DNA from 4 places in the Actinoalloteichus caeruleus genome. Region 1 is predicted to be linked to each of the others. Evidence: riboswitches for the same ligand, from Rfam matches in the RefSeq annotation. Region 1 holds a riboswitch; each other region holds the start of a gene.

Region 1 (5,190 bases):
GCAGCCGGGGTCGTCCCGACCGCCCGTCGCGGGTGCCGGGGCCCGCGTGCTCGGGGCGGGTGGTGGTCGTGGGTGGTGTCATCGGCCCGTTTCCGAGGTGTTGGCGCCCGGGGCCACCAGGTCGTCGGCGTTGGGCTGCTCACTGATCAGCCCGTACCGCTCGGTCAGCTCCAGGTAGGTGCGCAGCGAGTCCACGTCCATGCCCGGCTGGAACACCGGGAGCAGCATGTCCTGGGCCTGTTCGGCCGGGATGCCGAGGCTTTCGGTCAGGACCCGCCTCGTCTCGTCCGGGTTGTCGGTGGCGAACTCCTTGGCCCGGTCCATCGCCCGGGAGAACCTCTCGATGACCTCGGTGTTCTCGGCGGCGTACTGCCGGTTCGTCACCAGGTAGCCCAGTTGGGCGTCGGGCGTGGCCTCCACGAAGTTGGACAGCACCGGGCGGGCGCCGTCCTCCTCTGCCAGGCTCAGGTGCGGTTCCAGCTGCCAGATGGCGTCGACCTCGCCGGCGAACAGGGCCGCGTTCATGTCCGGGTAGGGCATCTCGACGAAGTCGAGGCCGGAGACGTCCACACCCCTGTTCTCCAACGCGGCCTTGATCGTCACCTCGCCGATGTTGTTCAGCCCGTTGACCGCGATCGTCGTGCCCGCCAGGTCCGCCGCGTCCTGGATGGGGCTGTCACCGGCCACCAGGATCCGGGAGATGTCCTGGTCCGGGTCGCTCCCCGTCCCGGTGGTGTTGGTGACGGCCTGGAGCGGCAGCCCCTCGCCGGCGGCGACGGCCAGCGACACGGTGTTGGAGTGCCCGAACTGGTAGTCGCCTCGGACGACGCCGGGGATGATCGCCCCGCCGCTGTCCGCCAACGTGATGTCGACGTCCAGGTCCTCCTCCTCGAAGAAGCCCTGTTCCTCGGCGAGGTAGATGGAGGCGGCGTCCGGGGTGGGGATGGTGGCCACCGACAGGGAGGTCGGGCCGTCGCCGTCCCCGGCCGTGTCCCCGCCGCCGCAGGCCGCCGCGAGCAGGGCCGTCGCGAGAACGCCGGCGATACCCAGCCGGGCACGGCCCGAACGGGGGTGGCGCTGTGGTCGCATCGTCATCTGGAACCTCTCGAAGGGCGTCACGCCGGAGGGGCGTGGTGGGTGGTCGGGTGCCCGGGCCGGGGTCAGCGGTCCCGGGACGGCGCCGGCTGGCGGATCGTCAACCGGGTGTGCTCGCCGAAGAGGGCCGGTGGGAGGGTGAGCAGGACGGCGGGGGAGGCCGGGTCGGCTTCGACGGCCCGCCACGCCGCACCGGCCGAGGCCAGCGCCCGCCGAGTCCTGCCGAGGTCGGTGCTGGTCAGCTCGACCGAGGCGAGTCCAACGCTCCGGTGCGCCGAGGCGTCCTCGACGGTGTGGGCCGGTGCCCCCGTCAACCGGGGCAGCGAGTCGGCGTACCAGCGGGCCGGGGCCGAGCCCGGTCCCGGCATGCCGATGGTCAGCTCGCCGACGCCGTGCACCGCGTTGGGGTGCTCGGGTGGTTCGCCGCTGGTGGGTGAGGCTCCGTCCCACCGGATGAGGAACGGGTAGGGGCCGTCCATCCCGACACGCTCGGGGAAGAACAGCTCCCAGGACACCCGCTCACCGCCCGGGGTGGTGCGGCTCATCGACAGCCGGTGCGGCTCCGCGCGCTCCGGGGCGGCCAGCGACCCACCGTCCACGGGGGTGTTGGGGGGCAGCCGCAGCGCGTACCCGACCCAGCCGCCGCCGTCGCGGGACAACGCGCGGACCGTGCTCCGGCCCAGCTCGCTCGCGGAGGCCTCCTCCGGGTCGGTGACGGAGATCAGCTCCAGGTACTGCCCGTCGAGCACGACCAGGGCGTTCTCGGTGCCGTGCCCCGGGTGCCGGCCGCCGGGCCGGGCGTCGAAGCCCAGCGACCGGAGGTACTCGGTGGCCGAGGGCAGGTCGGCGACCGCGAGCACGAGGTGGTCGAGCACCACGGGCCCGGGCAGCGGGGAGGGCAGTCGAAGAGCGAACGGGGTGGCGTTGTCACCGGACATGGTGGGGCTCCAGGGCGGCCGTCGGGGTCAGCTGGGTGCACCATCGCCTCCCGGCGCTGTGACGGCCCGGGAGACGCCACCGACGGGGTCCGTCGGTGGCGGCTCTACCTCAGGGAGCTGCAGACGAGACCGAAGTCCACGTAGATGCGGCCGTAGAGGAGGTCCCCGACCGTCGCGGCGGCGATCGCCCGCGGGTCCGAGTGCTTCATCCGTTCCTCCACTGGCCGGGCGCTTCCGCCCTGGTCCGCACTTGCCACGACTGCTCGGGTGACCTGGTCGCTCACCCGGGGCACCCCACCGCGGCGGAGGGTTGCCGGCCAGCGAGCCGGGGCTTGGCGCTGGCACTCGTGACCACCAACGACACTAGCCACGAGATGCTTGATCCAACAACTTTCTATGACGCCGCTCACGGGTGCCGGCCGCCTTCGGCCGTCCCCTCGAGCGGCGTCGGTCCCGCTCGTCAGGAGCTGGCGCTCGCGGTGTGGTAGAGGCCGCGTCCACTGGCGACAAGCCGCCCTTGGCCGTCGTGCACGCGGGCCTCCGCCACGGCCAAGGTCCTGCCGAAGCGGATCACCTCGCCGACGGCGGTGAGGTCCTCGCCCCGCGACGCCGCCCGGTGGTAGTCCACCCGCATGTCCACGGTCGGGACGCCCCGCCCGAGGCGGGACACCAGCGCCCAGTCGGCCGTGAGGTCGACGATGGTGGCCAGGATGCCGCCGTGCGTGTAGCCGGCGTCCGGGTCGGCGACCCACTCGGGCCGCCAGGCGAAGGCCAACTCGATCCGGTCCTCGCCCACCGACAGCACCCGGAGCCCCAGCCACTCGTGGAACGGGCCCTGCCGGAGCAGGCGTTCCACCTCGGTGGGGTCCGTGGTCGGGCCGGTGCGTCGCGGGTGTTCGGAGGCCGTGTCGGCGCGGTCGGTCATGCGGCTCCTTCCAGGCGGAACGACGGGCGTCCCCGACCTGCGGGGCACCCGAGTTCGGGTCCACCACAGCAGACGGGGCGGGGGGGTGGGTGGCGGCTGTGAGCGACGCCTCCCGGCGGCGCCACCCGCCGTGATCGCGGGACGTCGCCGCGTCACCCGGAGGCGGGCGGGACGCCCGGGCCACTCACGGACCCGTCGGGCGGTGCCCCGGGACAACGCCCCGGGGAGCCCGCCGCATTCCCGTGCCCGTCCCGGGGGGCGGGAACGGTGCCGGCCGCGCCTACCGCCGCCGTTCCTGGGCCGTGGCCGTGCCGAACACCCGGGTGACCGCGGCCTCGCGCAGCCGCTCCAGCCGCGCCGCCTGGTCGAGCGACCGCCGCAGCAGCGCGTCGAGTCGCTCCGTCCCGGGCCCCGCCCCGGCCGGACCCGCGTCCTCGGCCACCGCGCGCAACGTCCGCCACGCGCTCGCCAGGGACGTCACCACCAGCAGCAGACCTTCCAGTTCCACCACCGTGCTCAACGGCGAGCGCCCGCGCAGCTGCCCGTTGAGCTTCAACCGGCCCGCCTTCTCGGCGGCCCACAGCGCCCAGGTCTTGTAGTGCGCGACCTCCGCGCCCAGCAGTCGCATGGCGTCCGCCAACCGAGCGCGGTCCTCCGCCATCTCGTCGGCCAGCCGGTCCAGTTCCGGTCCGTCGGGGGAGGACACCTCGGCCTTCGCCAGCCGCCGGGCCAGCTCCACGGCGGCGGTCGCCCCGGCGAGGTGGTCGTTCAGGTAGATGGCCAGCAGCCTGGACCGCTGGTTTGGCGGTGCCGGCTGATCGCTCCGCTCGGTCATGGTCCCCTCCCGAGGGCCGGTGGCCCTGACGAACACGTGGCACCAGGGGGCTACCCGGTGCCGGTGCGCTCATACCGTCGGTGGCGGGGCAGGGGGTCGCCGAGTCGAGCCCGGGCGGCCGCCGACCACCCTGCGTAGTGAGGTTAGCCTTCCCTCAGCGTTCCCGGTGGATGTTCTCGCGAGCCCCCGGGGCGGACGGGAGGATCGGGTGCGCGGCGCGGAACACCGGCGGACAGGGCCGGGACGGCGGTGACGGTGTCGAGGAACCCGGCGACGCCCCGGAGCCGTGCCCGCCGCTCGTGGTCGCGAGCGGTCGTGATCCCGACCGCCGTGGTGCTCCTCGCCGTGTTGGCCAGCCTCGCCGTCGGGTCGGAGGCGCTCGCCGCCCGCGAGGTGTTCCTGGCGTTGTTCGTCGACGACGGCGGGCGGGCCGGGGTGATCGTCCACGAACTCCGCGTTCCCCGGACCCTGCTCGCCGCGTCGGTCGGCGCCGCCCTGGGGATCGCGGGCGCGTTGATGCAGTCGCTCACCCGCAACCCGCTGGCCGATCCCGGCATCCTCGGCGTCAACGCTGGCGCGGCCGCGGGGGTCGCCGGCGCCGTCGTGCTGCTCGGGCTGCGCGACTACTCCTCCTACGTGTGGTTCGCCTTCCTGGGGGCGGGGGTGACCGCCGTCCTCGTCTACGCCATCGGCACCGCCGGAGCCAGTCCGGTCCGGCTCGCGCTGGCGGGCACCGCGATCGGCGCCGCCCTCACCGCCGCCACCCAGTCCCTGGTCCTGCTGCGGCCCGACGCCTTCGACGAGTTCCGGTTCTGGGCGGTCGGTGACCTCGCCGGCCGGGACCCGGCGGTCGTCCGCACGATGATCCCGTTCCTGCTCGTGGGGCTCGTCCTCGCGCTCGCGGTGGCGTCGTCGCTCAACACCCTGGTCCTCGGCGACGACGTCAGCCGGGCACTCGGCTCCAGGGCGGGGGCCACCCGGGCCGTCGTCGCCCTGGCCGTGCTGCTGCTCGGCGGGGCCGCGACGGCCGCCGCCGGACCGATCGCCTTCGTGGGGTTGGTCGTGCCGCACATCGCCCGATCGCTCCTCGGCAGTGACCACCGGTGGTCACTGCCGGGAGCCGGCCTGCTGGGCGCCGCCCTGGTGCTCGTCGCCGACGTGCTGGGACGGGTGGTGCTGCCGCACGGCGAGCTCCAGGTCGGCCTCGTGGTGACCGTCGTGGGCGCGCCCTTCTTCATCGCGCTGGTCCGACACCGGAGGATGCCCCGCCTGTGAGCACCAGGACCCCGGCCGCCTCGGCCTCCCGCCGTGCCGACCGACCCGACCTGACCGGAACGGTGCTGGCCAGTCCGAGCGGGCGGTTCGCCGTGCGGGTGGTCGCACGGAACGTGCTGGTC
Region 2 (5,190 bases), 2.8 Mb from region 1:
GCGGGGCTGGTCGCCCTGGACACCGAGGTGACACCGGAACTGGCGGCCGAGGGCGTCGCCCGCGACCTGGTCCGCGTCGTGCAGCAGGCCCGCCGCGACGCGGGTCTCGACGTCTCGGACCGGATCGGGTTGGCGGTCGAGGTGCCGGCGGACCTGGTGGCGGCGGTGACCGCCCACGAGGAGTTCGTGCGGGGCGAGACCCTGGCGGTGTCGCTGTCCACCGCCATCGAGGAGGGTGCGCCCGCGCTCACCGGCACGGTGGGCGAGGGGACCTCCGTGCGGGTCTCCGTGACCAGGGTGTGAGCCCTCGGGCGCCGTCGCCGGTGGGAACGTGTCCCGCCCGGCGGCGCCCGGCGGGACCACCGACGAGGTCCCGGCCGCCGGGCCGGTGACCGACCGGCGCGGCAGTCGGGGCCGTCGTGGCCGTCCCGCTCCCGCCGGGACTGGGCGAACCGGTCGTCCGCCGCGCCATGGGCGCCCCCGCTCGGGCGTGGCGAGCGGTGCGGGTGGGCCGTGGTGGTCGTGCGGGGGGACGGACGGGCCGTCCCGCCCTCCCATGCCGGGAAGGGGAGCCGGTGGGGCGCGGTCCCCGGTGCGGGGCCGTCAGCCGAGGCCCGTCGACGAGGGGTCGCAGGCCCCGGCGGCCGCCTGCCCGGTGTGGTGGCCGCTCCCGTGAGCCGGGACGCGTCTGTCCCAGGGGCGGTCCCCGCCCCTGTTCCCGCACCGCCACCTCGGTGGCACCGGGCCGTCGCGTACCCACTGGTCGACGCGATCCATCAGGTCAGTTCTGGTTGAAACCAGCCCTCCGTCCCGTAGGTGCACGCACCGCGACCGCGCCGGTGATCCACCGACGCCATCCAGCCGTCGGTGTCGCCGTCCGCGCGGATCACCTCAGCTTCCGGTCAGGTCCGCCCCTCGGCCAGGGCCGGCGGGCTCGCGGTCGCCGGAGTCGGGTTCCTGCTGCTGCCCGTGGCGCCCAATCCCTTCTCCTACCCGACCCTGGCGATCGGGCTGGCCCTGTTGGGCGCTGGCGCGGGATCACTGGCCATCGCCTCGGCCATCATCATGTCCGGAACACCCCCGGAGAAGGCCGGCAACGCCGCCGCCATCGAGGAGACCGCCTACGACCTCGGCACCGTGCTCGGCGTCGCCGTGCTCGGCAGTCTGGCCTCAGTGTTCTACCGCGCCCAACTGGAAGTCGGGCTGGGGGAGGCCGATGTCGGGGGTGTTGACGCCGGTCCGGCCGGGGAGCCCCTCGCCGCGGTCCTGGAGCTGTCCTCGGAGTCCGGGGTGCCCGAGGTGGGTGCGGCTGGCGAGGGCGGCGTTCGGCGAGTCGCTGGCGACGGTGACCCTCCTGGCGGTGCCAGTCGTGGCCTGCCTCCTGGTGCCCCGGTCCCTGGACCTGACGAGACAGCGGCACTGATTGGGCGGCTCGCCCGCCGCGGGCCCACCAGCACCCCGACCGCGCTCGGCTCGCGTGTCGGGGCAGGGTGGTCGGTGCGGGCGGCCGGTCGGGACGCCCGGCGGAGGAGGTGGACGGTCGTGTTCCGTTTCGCGGTGCGTGTCAAACCCGGCGCGCGACGAACCGTCGTCGGGGGCAGGTGGGACGGGGTCCTGGGGCCGGCGTTGGTGGTGGCGGTGGCCGCCCCGGCGGTCGAGGGCAAGGCCAATGAGGCGCTCCGCCGCGCGGTGGCGGACGCGTTCGGTGTCCGCCGCCAAGCCGTGCGAGTGGACGCCGGGGAACGCGGTCGGGACAAGTGGCTGGTCGTCGACCTCGACGAGACCGCGGCCGAGGACCGCCTGCGCACCCTGCTGGAGGGCTGATGCCGGCGGCGACCGAGGAGGGGCGGACGACGGTGCCCGGGCGGGTCCAGCGCGGGGGTGGCTGTTCCGGTGGGTGCGGTCGGGCCGGCTCCCAGTGGCTGGGAGGCCCGCTGGACAGGTCGGGCGGCGGCGGTTAGGTTCTGCCGCAGGTCATGAGCGCCAGCGCCAAGCCCCGGCTCGCTGGCCGGCAACCCTCCTCCGCGGTGGGGTGCTCCGGGTGAGGACCAGGCCCGAGCCGTGTGGTGTCGGGCAAGCGCGGGGCCTACCACCGGGTCCCCCCTGGATCCGAGGAGGTCGTGCCATGTCGTCCGCACCCACCACCGCCCGCCCGTCCCGCCTCGCGCCCCCCGCGTCGGCCCTGCCGCCGGTGGTCGGTGCGGACCTGCGGGTCCCGCTGGTGACCGGCGGGGATGTCCCGTACGCGAACCTCGACCACGCGGCGAGCGCCCCCTGCCTCGAGGCGGTGCGGGACGCCGTCGACGCGGTCCTGCCCTGGTACGCGAGCGTCCACCGGGGAGCCGGGTTGCTGTCGCAGGCGTCGACGAGGATCTACGAGAACGCGCGGGCGACGGTGCGCCGGTTCGTCGACGCCCCGCCCGACCACGACGTCGTGTTCACCCGCAACACCACCGACGCGATGAACCTGGTCGCCGCCGTGTTGCCGGTGGGGACCGTGGTGGTCACCTTCGACACCGACCACCACGCGGCGCTGCTGCCCTGGGCCGGCCGCCGGGTGCGCCGCGTCCGCGCGCCGCGTACCCGGGGTGAGGCGGTGGCGGCGCTGGAGGCGGAGCTGTCCGGGCTGGTCGCCGACGGTGACCGGGTCGCCGTGGTGCTCACCGCCGCGTCGAACGTCACAGGTGAACTGTGGCCGGTGGCCGAGTTGGCCGAGGTCAGCCGTCGGCACGGAGCCCTGTCCGTCCTCGACGCCGCGCAGTGGGCGCCCCACCGGCCCGTGTCGGTGTCCGAGCTCGGGGTGGACTTCCTCGCCTTCTCCGGGCACAAGGCCTACGCGCCCTTCGGCTGCGGGGCGCTGACGGGGCCCGCGCGCCTGCTGCGGTCGGCGCCGCCGTACCTGCGGGGTGGAGGAGCGTCGGCCCTGGTGGAGTCCGTGGGAGCTGATCTGCGGGTGACCTGGGCGGCCGGTGTGGAGCGCCAGGAGGCCGGGACGCCGAACGTGGTGGGAGCGCACGCGCTCGCGGTGGCCTGCGAGACGCTGTCGGGGCACTGGCGGGGGGTGGCCGAGCACGAGGACCGGCTGGCGGGAGCACTGCGGGAGGGCGTCGCGGCCGTGCCGGGGGTGCGTCCGCTGCGGCTGTTCGACGATGCCACCCCCTCGGTGGGCGTCGTCAGCTTCGGCGTCGACGGGATCGACCCGGGGTTGCTGGCCGCCGCGCTGTCGGCGGAGTACGGGATCGGGGTGCGGGACGGGGCGTTCTGCGCGCACGTCGCGACCGAGCGCCTGCTGGCCCGGGCGGGGGTCGGTGGGGGACGCGCGGTGCGGGTCAGCGTGGGCCTGGGAGCCACCGAGGAGCACGTCGACCGCCTGCTCGCCGCGCTCCGGGCGGTGGTGGCCTCGGGGCCGGCCTGGTCCTATGCCCAGCGGGACGGGCGCTGGGTGCCAGTCCCGGACCCCCGGCGGTTGCCGGTCGGGCTCCTGGGGGACGGGCCCGCCTGAGCGCGGGTGGCCCCACCGAGCGGCCCGGGGCTGCCCGACCAGCGCCCGCTGGCCGGTGTCGACGCCTGTGACCAGCGTCGATGCCGGTAGGTCACAATGACTGGGTGACCGAGACCGGCCCTGCGGGGTCCAACGCCGACGACGATCCCGCCAACGCCGACGCGGGAGCCGTCGGCGGACCCAGCGGCCCCGCCGTGCCCCCTGGTGGGGGGTCGCCGAGACGACGGGTGGGCCTGCTCGCGGTGGTGGCCGGGGTGGCGTTCGCCCTCGACCTCGTCACCAAGGTCGTGGCCGTCGCCCAGCTGGAGGGGCGGGAGCCGGTGCGGCTGCTCGGTGGCGGTGTGTACCTGGTGCTGCTGCGCAACCCCGGCGCCGCCTTCTCGATGGCGACGGGCATGACGTGGCTGCTGACCCTGGTCGCCGTCGGCGTGGTCGTGGGTATCATCTGGATCGCGCCCCGGTTGCGCTCGGTGGGTTGGGCCCTGGGGTTGGGCCTCATGCTGGGCGGTGCGCTGGGCAACCTCGCGGACCGGATCTTCCGTTCCCCGGCGCCCCTGCACGGCCACGTCGTGGACTTCGTCTCGTTGTTCGCTCCTGACGGCAGCGTGTGGCCGGTGTTCAACGTCGCCGACTCCGCGCTGGTGGGCGGGGTGGCGCTGCTGGTGGTGCTGGCCGTGCTCGGCCGGGACTACGACGGGAGCACCGTCCGGGGGCGCGCCGACCAGGAGAAGACGACCACCGCCGAGGGAGACGACCAGCGATGAGCGACACCCGCACCTTTCCGGTGCCCGACGGACTCGACGGGATGCGGGTCGACGCCGGCCTGGCGAAGCTGCTCGGTCTGTCACGGACGGCCGTGGTCTCGATCGCCGAGTCCGGTGGCGTGGTGATCGACGGTGCTCCCGCGGGCAAGTCGGACCGGCTGGTGGCCGGTTCGTGGATGGAGGTCCAGCTCCCCCAGCCGGAGCGGCCGGTCGTGGCCGCACCCGAGCCGGTGCCGGGCTTGCGGATCCTCCACGAGGACGAGGACGTGGCTGTCGTCGACAAGCCGGTCGGGGTCGCCGTCCACCCGAGCCCGGGCTGGACCGGGCCGACGGTCCTGGCGGGGCTGGCGGCGATGGGGTTGCGGATCGCGACGTCCGGTGCCGCCGAGAGGCAGGGGGTGGTGCACCGGCTCGACGTGGGCACCACCGGGGTGATGGTGGTCGCCAAGAGCGAGACCGCGTACTCGACCCTGAAGCGGGCGTTCAAGGAGCGGACGGTCTCCAAGATCTACCACGCGGTGGTCCAGGGTCACCCTGATCCGACCAACGGCACCATCGACGCCCCGATCGACCGGCATCCCCGGCACGACTACAAGTTCGCGGTGGTGGCGGGGGGCAAGCCCAGCGTCACCCACTACGAGGTGGTGGAGGCCTTCCGGGCCGCCTCGTTGGCCGAGGTGCGGCTGGAGACCGGGCGGACGCACCAGATCCGGGTGCACTTCGCCGCGCTGCGGCACCCCTGCGCCGGTGACCTCACCTACGGTGCCGACCCCACCCTCGCCCAGCGGCTGGGGCTGACGCGGCAGTGGCTGCACGCCAGGCGGCTCGGGTTCGACCACCCGGGCACGGGGGAGTGGGTGGAGTTCACCAGCGAGTACCCGGACGACCTCGCCGAGGCGTTGCGGCGGCTGCGTTCGGAGAGTT
Region 3 (5,190 bases), 960 kb from region 1:
GCGCGCATCTAACCATTGGTGTACTAAGTACATGTGATGTACGACGTACACGAAACTGAGGTCCTGATCGTGGGCGGCGGTCTGGTCGGGCTGTCCGCCGCCCTCTTCCTCGAGTGGCACGGTGTCCCCGCCGTGCTGGTGGAGAAGCGGGACACCACGTCGCCGCAACCCAAGGCCCGCCGGATCAATCTCCGGACGATGGAACTGTTCCGCCAGGTCGACGCCGAGGCCGACGTGATGGCCGCCGCGGCGGCACTCGCGGACTTCGAGGGGATGGCGGCCGGCCGGACGCTCGTGGAGGCGGAACCGCTCTCCTGGGGGCACGGCGAGGACGACCCGGCACCGGAGATCTCACCGTCCGACTCCTGCCTCTGCGCCCAGGACACCCTGGAACCCGTGCTGCGCGCCCTGGCGACCGAACGCGGGGCCGACCTGCGGTTCGGACACCGCGTGCTGGAGGTGGTGGACGACGGCACCTCCGTCACCTCCACCGTCCGCGACCCCGACGGCCGCGTCGGTGCCATCCGGGCGCGGTACCTCATCGCGGCGGACGGCGCGCACAGCCCGATCAGGGAACGGTTGGGCATCGCCAGGAGCGGGCGAGGGACCCTGGGGAGGTCCACCAACGTCTACTTCGAGGCCGACCTCTCCGCGCAGGTGCGCGGCCGGGAGTTCAACCTGTGCCAGATCGAGCACCCCGAGGTGCCGAGCATGCTGCTCACCGTCGACGGGGTCCGGCGCTGGCTGCTCATGGCCGACCCGGCCCCCGGCCGGGACCACGCGGGTTGGGCGCGGGCGGTGCGCACCGCGACCGGAGTGCCCGACCTGGACGTGCGCATCCTCAGCGCCCTCGACTGGGAACCCGGGATGTTCGTCGCGGACCGCTTCTCGGCCGGGCGGATCTTCCTCGCCGGCGACGCCGCCCACGTCATGCCCCCCTACCTCGCCGCCGGTGCCAACACCGGCATCCAGGACGTCCACAACCTCGCCTGGAAGCTCGCCCGGGTGGTCTCCGGTACGGCTCCCCGATCCCTGTTGGACAGCTACCAGGTCGAGCGCCACTGGTTGGGGTGGCTCACCGCCGACCAGGCCAGCGCGCAGACGGCGAACCTGCGCCAACTGGGCGTGGAGTCAGGGGACGGCACCCCGTCGCACGACCCCGTGGCCCTCCTCATGGGCTACCAGTACCCGGCCGGCGCCTTCGTCCCCGACGGCTCCCTCGCGCCGCTCGACCGGTTGGGGCTCACCGGGCAGCCGGGATCGCGACTCCCGCACCACAGGCTCGGCCCGGACCGGTCGGCCCTGGACCTCGTCGGCAGGGGACTGACCCTGCTCGGCGCCAGCGACACGTGGGAGCGGGCCGCGTCCGCCACGCCCGGGGTCGAGCACCGCCGGGTGGACGACCCGGCCTGGGCCGCGAGCGTGGGCATCACCGGCACCGGAGCGCTGCTGGTGCGCCCCGACCACGTGATCGCCTGGCGCTGCCCGACGGCACCCCGGGACCCCGCCGACACCCTCCCCGACGTGGTGGCCGCGGTTCTCAGCGGTCGGGGCTGACCCCAGCCGGTCGCGACCCGGGTGACCGGCGCGCGGTCGGTCCGCGAGGACCGGCCGCCCGGCGCCCGGCTCCGACCACCGGCCGCCTTCCGCCGAACCCCCGAACCGACCGGCCTCGGCGGGTGGGGGCGGTCGCCCGGTGCCGGCGGGGCATCCGGCCGGCGGAGCACCGGCCGACCAGGAGGCCCACCGCCCCGTCCGTCCCCCTTCGCGGGTGGGGGCACCCCTGCCGGAGGGCGGTGATCACCCTCGGTGCTCGTTAGGCCGGTCGGGCAGTGTGGCACAGATCTACCCCCAACTACTTGCGGGCGGACGTTTCCGTTCGGTTTACTCATCGCGACAGCCCATCCGGAGCGGCCGAGAGACCTGGCTCGTTGACGCCGCAGCAACCACCCGTTCGCGGGCAGGTGCTAACGCCAGGATCGATGGAGCGAGCATGTTGATCGCCACCGCCCTGACCCGACGACGCGTGGTCGACCACGGCCGCCGGACCACGTCCGGCTGTCCACTCATGGGCAGCTGAAGGACGTCACCGGTCCCGCGGAACACCCCTGGTCCTCGTCTTCTTCCTGACCATCCCACCCGTACCGCCGCGCCCTCGCGCGCGGTCGCGTGTGGCTGGCTGCCGTCGTGTGGAGCGAACAATGATCACTGTCGAGAACCTCACCAAGAGCTTCCCCGGTAAGGGCGAGCACGTGCTCGCCCTGGACGGTGTCTCCCTCAGCGTCCCGGCCGGAACGGTCTGCGGCGTCGTCGGCCCGAGCGGCGCCGGCAAGTCCACCCTCGCCCGTTGCGTCGCCCTGCTGGAACGCCCCGACCGGGGATCGATCCGCGTCGAGGGCGTCGACCTGGTGGCCCTGCGCGGCCGTGAGCTGCGGGACGCGCGTCGCCGGATCGGCGTCGTCCCCCAGGGTGACTCCCTGCTGCGGCAGCGCACCGCCGCCGGCAACGTCGCCCTCCCCCTGGAGAGCGCCGGGGTGGCCGCGCCGGCCCGGCGCGCCAGGGTCGCCGAACTGCTCGACCTGGTCGGCCTCACCAACAAGGCCGGCAGCTACCCCGACCAGCTCTCCGGTGGCCAGCGGCAGCGCGTCGCGGTCGCCAGGGCGCTGGCGGCCAGCCCCTCGGTGCTGCTCGCCGACGAACCCACCTCGGCCCTCGACCCGGAGACGACCGGCTCGGTGCTCGCGGTGCTCGACCGGGTGCGCTCCGAGCTCGGGGTGACGGTGCTCGTGGTGACCCACGACATGGCCGTCGTCCGCCGCATCTGCGACGATGTCGCGGTCCTGGAGGGAGGGCGGGTCGTCGAGCACGGCAAGGTGCTGGACCTGCTCACCCAGCCAGGCAGCCGGATCACGGCCTCCCTGCTCCCCGAGGTCGACCAGGCCGGCACCACGCCTCGCGAGATCGGCCAGTACGACGTGGTCGCCGAGGTGGTCCTCGTCGGGTTCGCCGCCGTGGGAGCCCTGCTCCCCGAGGCGGCGCACCGCCACGACGTGGAGCTGGCCATCCTGGGCGGTGGGCTCACCAGGCTCGGTGAGACACCCGTCGCCCGCTTCAAGATCGGAATCAACGGCGAGCGCTCGGAACGGGCGCTGAGCTGGCTCGCGGAACGGGACGCCGTCATCCGCCGCGCGCCACGCGATATCGGAGGACTTGCCGCGTGAGGGAACCCACCCCGTGGGACCGGGTCTTCGACCTGGTGATCAGTGCCACCGGGGACACCGTCTACATGGTCGGCATCGCCACCCTGCTCGCCGCCCTCGGCGGGATCCCCCTCGGCATCGTGCTGCACATGACCTCGCCGACAGGGCTGTCCCCTCGGCGGATCACGCACCGCGTGCTGGGAGTGGTGGTCGACGTCGGCCGCTCGCTCCCGTTCGTGGTGCTCCTGGTGGTGCTCAGCGCGTTCACCAGGGCGCTCGTGCAGACGACCATCGGCCCCACCGCGGTCATCGTGCCGCTCACGGTGGGGGCGGTGCCCTTCGTGGCCCGGCTCGTGGAGTCGGCGTTGCGGGAGGTCAACGTGGCCGTCGTGGAGGCGGCCATCACCACCGGGGCCAGCAGGCTCCGCCTCGTCCGGAGCGTGCTGCTCCGCGAGGCGGGGCCCGCCCTGGTCGCGGCGATCGGAGTCACGGCGGTCACCCTGATCGGCTACTCGGCGATGGCCGGGGTGATCGGCGGTGGCGGGCTCGGTGACCTCGCGATCCGGCACGGCTACCAGCGCAACGACGAGCGGATCCTGCTGGCGTCCGTGCTGGTGCTCGGCGGGCTCGCCTGGCTCACCCAGCTGACCTCGGACTTCATCGCACGCACCATCGACCGTCGACGGTCGGCGCTGCGGGTGTGACACCCGCGCCGCCCCCGCCACCGGGGAGCGGCACACCAGCAAGTACACCCGTGCCGGGGACGACCATGCCCGGGCGCGGCAGACGCGCCTGCCCACGGGCCGGCGCCAGGAGAGAGGAAACCGGGAGTGCGACACCGTTCCCTGACCGCCGTCGCCATCGCGGCCGCCGCCGTCACCACGCTCGCCGCCTGCGGGAACAGCGAGACCGCGTCCGACGGGGGCGGTGACACCGACACCCAGGCCCCGGTCACCGCCGACGGTCCGCTGCGCGTCGGCGCGTCCGTCACCCCGCACGCGGAGATCCTGAACTTCGTCCAGGAGGAGTTGGCCGCCGACGCCGGCCTGGAGATCGAGGTCGTCGAGTTCACCGACTACGTGCAGCCGAACACGGCGCTGCGGGACGGGTCGCTGGAGGCCAACTACTTCCAGACGATCCCCTACCTGGAGCAGTTCACGCTGGACCACGGTGGCGACTACGAGTGGGTCGAGGGCGTGCACATCGAGCCGCTCGGGCTCTACTCGGAGTCGGTCGACGACGTCGACGACCTGCCGGACGAGGCGGTCATCGGGCTGGCCAACGACCCGGCCAACCTGACCCGCGGCCTGCGGCTGCTCGCCGACAGCGGTCTGATCACGCTCGCCGAGGGCACCGAGGACAACGCCACCGAGCTGGACGTCGAGGACAACCCGAAGAACCTGCGCTTCCAGCCGCTGGAGGCGGCCCAGCTGCCGAGGAGCCTCGCGGACACCGACGCGTCGGTGATCAACGGCAACTACGCCATCGACGCCGGCCTCAACCCGACCGAGGACGCCATCCTCCTGGAGGACGGCGAGGAAAGCCCGTACGCGAACGGCCTGGTCACGCTGCCCGAGCTGGTGGACGACGAGCGCATCCAGCAGCTCACCGAGCTGCTGCGTTCCGAGGAGGTCCGCGAGTTCATCGAGGGGACCTACCAGGACGGCAGCGTCGTCCCGGCCTTCTGAGGCCAGCCCTCCCGTCGGGAGCGGTCATGACGTCCGTGCGGCCGTGACCGGAGCCCCCTCGGGAGCCGAGGCGCGATGCCGGCCCGCGTCCGCCGGATACCCTTTCCTGGTCGTGGCCCTGCTGGTTCACGTCCAGGGCTGGTGACGAGTCGTCCATCCCTCTCGGGGGAGGGGATGGACGACGAGCCCCCGAAGGGCGGGGGAGCCAGCCGCCGGACGCGGTCGAGGCCGCTCGTCGGGCCGCGCGTGCCTGGGAATGTCCCACCGTCGCTGTGATTCGACTCACCGCCCCCGGGTCGGCC
Region 4 (5,190 bases), 3.0 Mb from region 1:
CCAGGCGGGCCAGCACCGGGAACCGCCCTCCCCCGAGAAGCGGCGTCGGACAGCCGGGGGCGAACGGGGGCACCAGCGCCCTCGCCGCGTCGATCGTGGACCTCCCGAACCCGAACCACCCACGACCAGGGCGCGCCCGGGACACCCGCGTCCGGGAAGGCCCGCTCGACGGCCCGGGAGTGGGTCGACGACCAGCCGGGGCCGCCCTCGGCCTCACACCCCTCCACCCGCCGCCAGCGCGCCGTTGACCCCCGCACGGGCACCAGGACCACGCCCGGCCGGTCAGCCGCCCGTCGCCAACCGCCAAGCCAGGCTGACCACCATCGCCACCACCACCGTCAGGAAGACCCTCCGGATGAACTCGGAGCCCCGCCGGCTCGCCAGCATCGCGCCGGACACGCTGCCCGCCAGGTTGCAGACCGCCATCACCAGGCCCAGCCCCCACAGCACCTTGCCAGCCGGGATGAAGTAGCAGAGCGCCCCGATGTTCGTCGCGGTGTTGACGAGCTTCGCTGTCGCGGAGGCGTGCAGGAAGGCGTAGCCGACCAGCCCCACCAGCAGGAACACCAGGAAGGAACCCGTGCCGGGTCCGGCGAGACCGTCCCAGAAACCGATGGTCGCGCCGCCAAGGGAAGCCAGCAGGATCTGGTGCCGGCGGCCGAAACGCGGCGCTTCGACGCTGCCCAGCGACGGCCGACGCCAGGTGTAGACGCCGACGACAACCAACGCGACCAGCACCACGGAGTTCAACGCGACCGACGGGAGCAGGTTCGCGAAGGCCGCGCCGCCCACCGCCCCCAGGAACGCCACGACCGCCATGGGCACCGCCGTGCTCCAGTCGATCCTGGTCCGCCTGGCATAGGTCGGGACGGCGGACGCGGTGCCCACCACCGCCGCCACCTTGCTCGTCGCCAGCGAGAAGATCGGTTCCCCTCCCGGCATGACCAGGAGCAGCGCGGGCAACTGGATCAGGCCACCACCGCCCACGATCGCATCCACCGCCCCGGCCGCGAACGCCGCCGCGCAGAGCAGCAGCAGTGCCGCCAGGGACACGTCGGCGAAGCCCGGCCAGTTCAGCGCGCTAGTCACTCGAACGAGCGTACGAGGTGCGTGGCGGTGGTTCCGCGATGCCATCGACCGGCCACCACGGCCACGCCGTCGGGTCGCTGGTACCGTTGTCCGCCGTGCCGTGCGGCATTCCGCCAGGGAGGAAACCCGCCACCGCTCGGACGGTCGAGTCACCACTCGACCTCGCGCCAGGTGGCGGCGCCAACACAGCGCGGCACGAACCACGTCGAGATCAAGGGGTGCCCTCGTGGCGAACATCAAGTCCCAGATGAAGCGGATCCGGACCAACGAGAAGGCCCGGCTGCGGAACAAGGCCGTCCGCTCCTCGGTGAAGACCGCCATCCGCAAGTTCCGCGAGGCCGTGGAGGCCGGCGACAAGGACAAGGCCGTGCAGCTCAGCCGCGAGGCCAACCGCAAGCTCGACAAGGCTGTCAGCAAGGGCGTCATCCACGCCAACCAGGCCGCCAACAAGAAGTCGGCCATCGCGCAGCGCGCCAACTCGCTCTGACCCGCGGACCGCGGTCACGTCCGGTGGGGGCCTCCCGTTCGCGGGGCGGCCCCCACCGTCGTTCCCGCCCCGTCGACGCCCCGGACTCCGTCATCGGACCCGGTCCGCGCCCTGGGGGGCACCCCGGGTAGCTCCTCAGTCGAAACCAGGGCCCGCACGCCCGGCGTCCGGACCGGCACAGGTGACGGGACGAGGAGCTGGTCCCCACCGGTCGGCGCGCACGACGGCCCCGACGAGGGCAGCCGCGGAGCGTGTGCGGGACATGCGCGGAGTGTGCGCTGATCAGCGGGCGCGCTGCCCCGCGCGCTGGGCACGCGCCACCTCGAGCACCGCCCGTTCCAGGGCGTACGACGCGTCGGCCGCCTGCCCCTTCACCTCCCCGTTGAGGGTCGCCACCACCCGCATCGCCCGCACCAGCGAGTCGTCCTCCCAGCCCCGGATCTGGTTGCGCACCTTCTTGACCTTCCACGGCGGCATCCCCAGCTGCCCGGCCAGCCGGAACGGGTCCCCGCCGCCCGCGCCGCGCACCAGCGCGACCGAACGCACCGCGTCCGCCAGGGCGTCGGCGACCAACACGTGGGGAACCCCCAGGCTCAGCGCCCACCGCAACGCCTCCAGCGCCCCGGGGACGTCCCCGACCACCGCGCGCTCCGCCACGGCGAATCCGGTGACCTCGGCCCGGCCGCGGTGGTAGCGCCGCACCGTCGCCTCGTCCAGCGGGCCGTCGTGGTCCGACACCAGCTGCGCGGCCGCCGAGGCGAGCTCCCGCAGGTCCGAACCCACCGCCTCGATGAGCGCGTGCACCCCCGCCGCGTCGATGCGTCCCCCCGCCACCCGCACCTCGTTGCGGACGAAGGCCTCCCGATCGGACGCCTTCGTCACCTTGGGGCACTCGGTCACCTCCGCACCGGCCGAGCGGAGCGTGGCCGGCAACTGCTTCGCCAGCTTCGACCGACCACCACCCGAGTGCACCACGACCAGCACGACGCCCTCGGCTGGCGCACGGCAGTAGGCGGCCACGGCCTCGCAGATCTCCGCCCCCGCCTCCTGCGCGGCCTCGAGCACCACCACCCTCGCCTCGGCGAACAACGACGGGCTGACCAGCTCGGCGAGGTGGGGCGGGGTGAGTTCGGTGGCGCGGAGCCTGGTCAGCTCGGCCATCGGTTCCGCCACGCGCAGCTGGCGCAGGGTCTCCCGGGTGGCCCGTTCCACCAGCAGTTCCTCATCACCGAGGATGAGCTGGAGCGGGGCTGGCGGAGCGGGCTGGGGGGGCACGCCGGGATTCTCCCACGCAGGCCCGGACCGTCGCGCTCCCGCATTCCGGACACCGCTGGCCCCGGCCCACCCCCATGCCCTAGCGTGTGCCGCACAACCGAACAGCGCTCATCCAGAGGGGTAGAGGGATCGGCCCGACGACACCCCGGCAACCAGCGCCAGTTGGACGTGGCCCCACCACGCCGCTGCCGCACTCGGTGCCAAATCCGGCCCGCCCAGCGGGAAAGATGAGGAGAGGCCTCGCCATGACAGTCACTGCTGGCTCGAGCACGACGCCAGGAACCCGCCGCCCGCTCGACCTCGGCCCCGCCGTCGCGTTGGCCTCGAAGGAGAGCGGCCACCAGATCCCCCTCGCCCCCGAGTTCGTCTCCCCGGACGACTTCGCTCCGCTGGAGGTCGTGTACGACTTCGGTCGCGTCCGCCGCGAGGACATCGAGGCCGGGCCCCGCTCGATCTGGCGGTACAAGCGGTTGCTGCCGGTCCCCAGCGACATCGAGACCATCCCCAGCACCGACCCCGGCTGCACCAGGCTGGTGCGTGCCGACAGCCTGGCCAGGGAGCTCGGGGTGCGCCGGTTGTGGGTCAAGGACGACACCGGCAACCCGACGCACTCCTTCAAGGACCGCGTGGTGGCCGTGGCCCTCGCCGCCGCCCGGGAGTTCGGGTTCCGCGTGCTGGCCTGTCCCTCCACCGGCAACCTCGCCAACGCCGTCGCCGCCGCGGCCGCGCGCGCCGGTTGGGACTCGGTCGTGCTGGTCCCCTCCACGCTCGAACGGGCCAAGGTGCTCACCACCGCCGTGTACGACGGCACGCTCATCGCCGTCGACGGCAACTACGACGACGTGAACCGGCTGGCCACCGAACTGGCCGCCGAACACGAGGACTGGGCGTTCGTCAACGTCAACGTGCGCCCCTACTACGGCGAGGGATCCAAGACCCTCGGCTTCGAGGTGGCCGAACAGCTCGGGTGGCGGCTGCCCGAGCAGATCGTCGTCCCGATCGCCTCGGGTTCCCAGCTCACCAAGGTGGACAGGGCCTTCCGGGAGTTCGGTGAACTCGGCCTGGTCGAGCCAACGCCCTACCGGGTCTTCGGCGCCCAGGCCAACGGGTGCTCGCCCGTGGCCTCCGCGTTCAAAGCCGGACTCGACGTCGTCCAACCGGTACGACCGGAGACGATCGCCCGCTCCCTGGCCATCGGCGCACCCGCCGACGGCCCCTACGTCCTCGACACCGTGCGCCGCACCGGCGGGGCGATCGAGGACGTCACCGACCAGGAGATCGTCGAGGGCATCCGACTCCTCGCCCGCACCGAGGGCATCTTCACCGAGACGGCGGGCGGCGTCACCGTCGCCACCGCCAAGAAGCTGATCGAGTCCGGACAACTGGACCCCGACGCCGAAACGGTGCTGCTCATCACCGGCGACGGCCTCAAGACCCTCGACGCGATCAGCGACCACGTCGGGCCGAAGGCCACCGTGCCCCCCACCGCGCAGGCGGTGCACGAGGTGCTGGGACAACCCCGCACCTGACCCCGCCAGGTCCCGCCCCACCCAACCGGGGCGGGACACCCGACCCCACCCGAGGACCGCGGAGACCCCGGCCCGGGTGAAACGCCGTCCCCACCCCGGTCACCCGGCGGTAGCCTCCCGCCACACCCGGACCCGAACCCCCTCCGGCCCCGGCCCAACGGCCAAGTGGCCGTTGAGGTCGGTGCGCACCACCGTCGCGCCCAACGCCCGCAGCTCGGCGATGACCTGCCCACTCGGATGCCCGTACCGGTTGTCGGCACCCACGCTGATGATCGCGACCCGCGGGGCCACCCTGGCGAGGAACTCCGGGAGCGTGTACCGGGAACCGTGGTGCGGCACCTTCAGCACCGGGGCGGCCAGATCCACCCCCGCGCCCAGCAGACCCGACTGAGCCGCCAGCTCCGCGTCCCCCGTCAGCAGCACCCGCCCCACCGAGGTGGTGGCCAGCAGGACCAGCGACGCGTTGTTCACCTCCGTTCCCGACGTCTCGTCGGCCACGTACCCGTCCAGCGGGCCCAGCACGTCGATGGCGAGCCCCGACCACCGCAGCCGCTGCCCCAACCGCAGCTCGACCAGGGAAACGCCCCTGCCCGCCGCGACGGCCGCGACCTCCTCGTAGGCCCAGGTCGGGGACCTGGCCGGCCCGAGCGCAACCGCCCCCACCCGCCGACCGGCCAGCACCCCGTCCAGCCCACCCACGTGGTCGGCGTGCAGATGGCTCAGGATGACCAGCGGGACGCGGGTGACCCCCAGACGGCGCAGGCAGTCGCCCACCCCGGTCAGATCCGGCCCGGCGTCCACGACCACCGC

What was found. A riboswitch is a leader RNA that binds a small molecule or an ion and turns the genes downstream of it on or off. The one in region 1 is predicted to bind S-adenosylmethionine.
Region 2: another riboswitch for S-adenosylmethionine. It lies ahead of ACOJVX_RS17720 (aminotransferase class V-fold PLP-dependent enzyme); the one in region 1 lies ahead of ACOJVX_RS07105 (VOC family protein).
Region 3: another riboswitch for S-adenosylmethionine. It lies ahead of ACOJVX_RS02760 (methionine ABC transporter ATP-binding protein); the one in region 1 lies ahead of ACOJVX_RS07105 (VOC family protein).
Region 4: another riboswitch for S-adenosylmethionine. It lies ahead of thrC (threonine synthase); the one in region 1 lies ahead of ACOJVX_RS07105 (VOC family protein).

Annotation. Positions count from the first base shown of each region.
Region 1 is NZ_CP186005.1:1,564,118-1,569,307, forward strand. It holds gene ACOJVX_RS07095 (ABC transporter permease) at 1-82, opposite strand, end outside; gene ACOJVX_RS07100 (ABC transporter substrate-binding protein) at 79-1,095, opposite strand; gene ACOJVX_RS07105 (VOC family protein) at 1,161-2,033, opposite strand; SAM riboswitch class IV at 2,275-2,386, opposite strand; gene ACOJVX_RS07110 (PaaI family thioesterase) at 2,494-2,958, opposite strand; gene ACOJVX_RS07115 (hypothetical protein) at 3,239-3,793, opposite strand; gene ACOJVX_RS07120 (FecCD family ABC transporter permease) at 4,109-5,068, shown strand; gene ACOJVX_RS07125 (FecCD family ABC transporter permease) at 5,065-5,190, shown strand, end outside.
Region 2 is NZ_CP186005.1:4,401,391-4,406,580, reverse strand. It holds gene ileS (isoleucine--tRNA ligase) at 1-303, shown strand, start outside; partial or broken gene ACOJVX_RS17730 (MFS transporter) at 982-1,195, shown strand; gene ACOJVX_RS17725 (DUF167 domain-containing protein) at 1,543-1,824, shown strand; SAM riboswitch class IV at 1,973-2,086, shown strand; gene ACOJVX_RS17720 (aminotransferase class V-fold PLP-dependent enzyme) at 2,126-3,502, shown strand; gene lspA (signal peptidase II) at 3,607-4,266, shown strand; gene ACOJVX_RS17710 (RluA family pseudouridine synthase) at 4,263-5,190, shown strand, end outside.
Region 3 is NZ_CP186005.1:606,180-611,369, forward strand. It holds gene ACOJVX_RS02755 (FAD-dependent monooxygenase) at 37-1,557, shown strand; SAM riboswitch class I at 1,899-1,989, shown strand; gene ACOJVX_RS02760 (methionine ABC transporter ATP-binding protein) at 2,202-3,221, shown strand; gene ACOJVX_RS02765 (methionine ABC transporter permease) at 3,218-3,904, shown strand; gene ACOJVX_RS02770 (MetQ/NlpA family ABC transporter substrate-binding protein) at 4,031-4,888, shown strand.
Region 4 is NZ_CP186005.1:4,743,781-4,748,970, forward strand. It holds gene ACOJVX_RS19250 (sulfite exporter TauE/SafE family protein) at 283-1,089, opposite strand; gene rpsT (30S ribosomal protein S20) at 1,316-1,576, shown strand; gene holA (DNA polymerase III subunit delta) at 1,859-2,851, opposite strand; SAM riboswitch class I at 2,957-3,085, shown strand; gene thrC (threonine synthase) at 3,097-4,380, shown strand; partial or broken gene ACOJVX_RS19270 (ComEC/Rec2 family competence protein) at 4,480-5,190, opposite strand, start outside.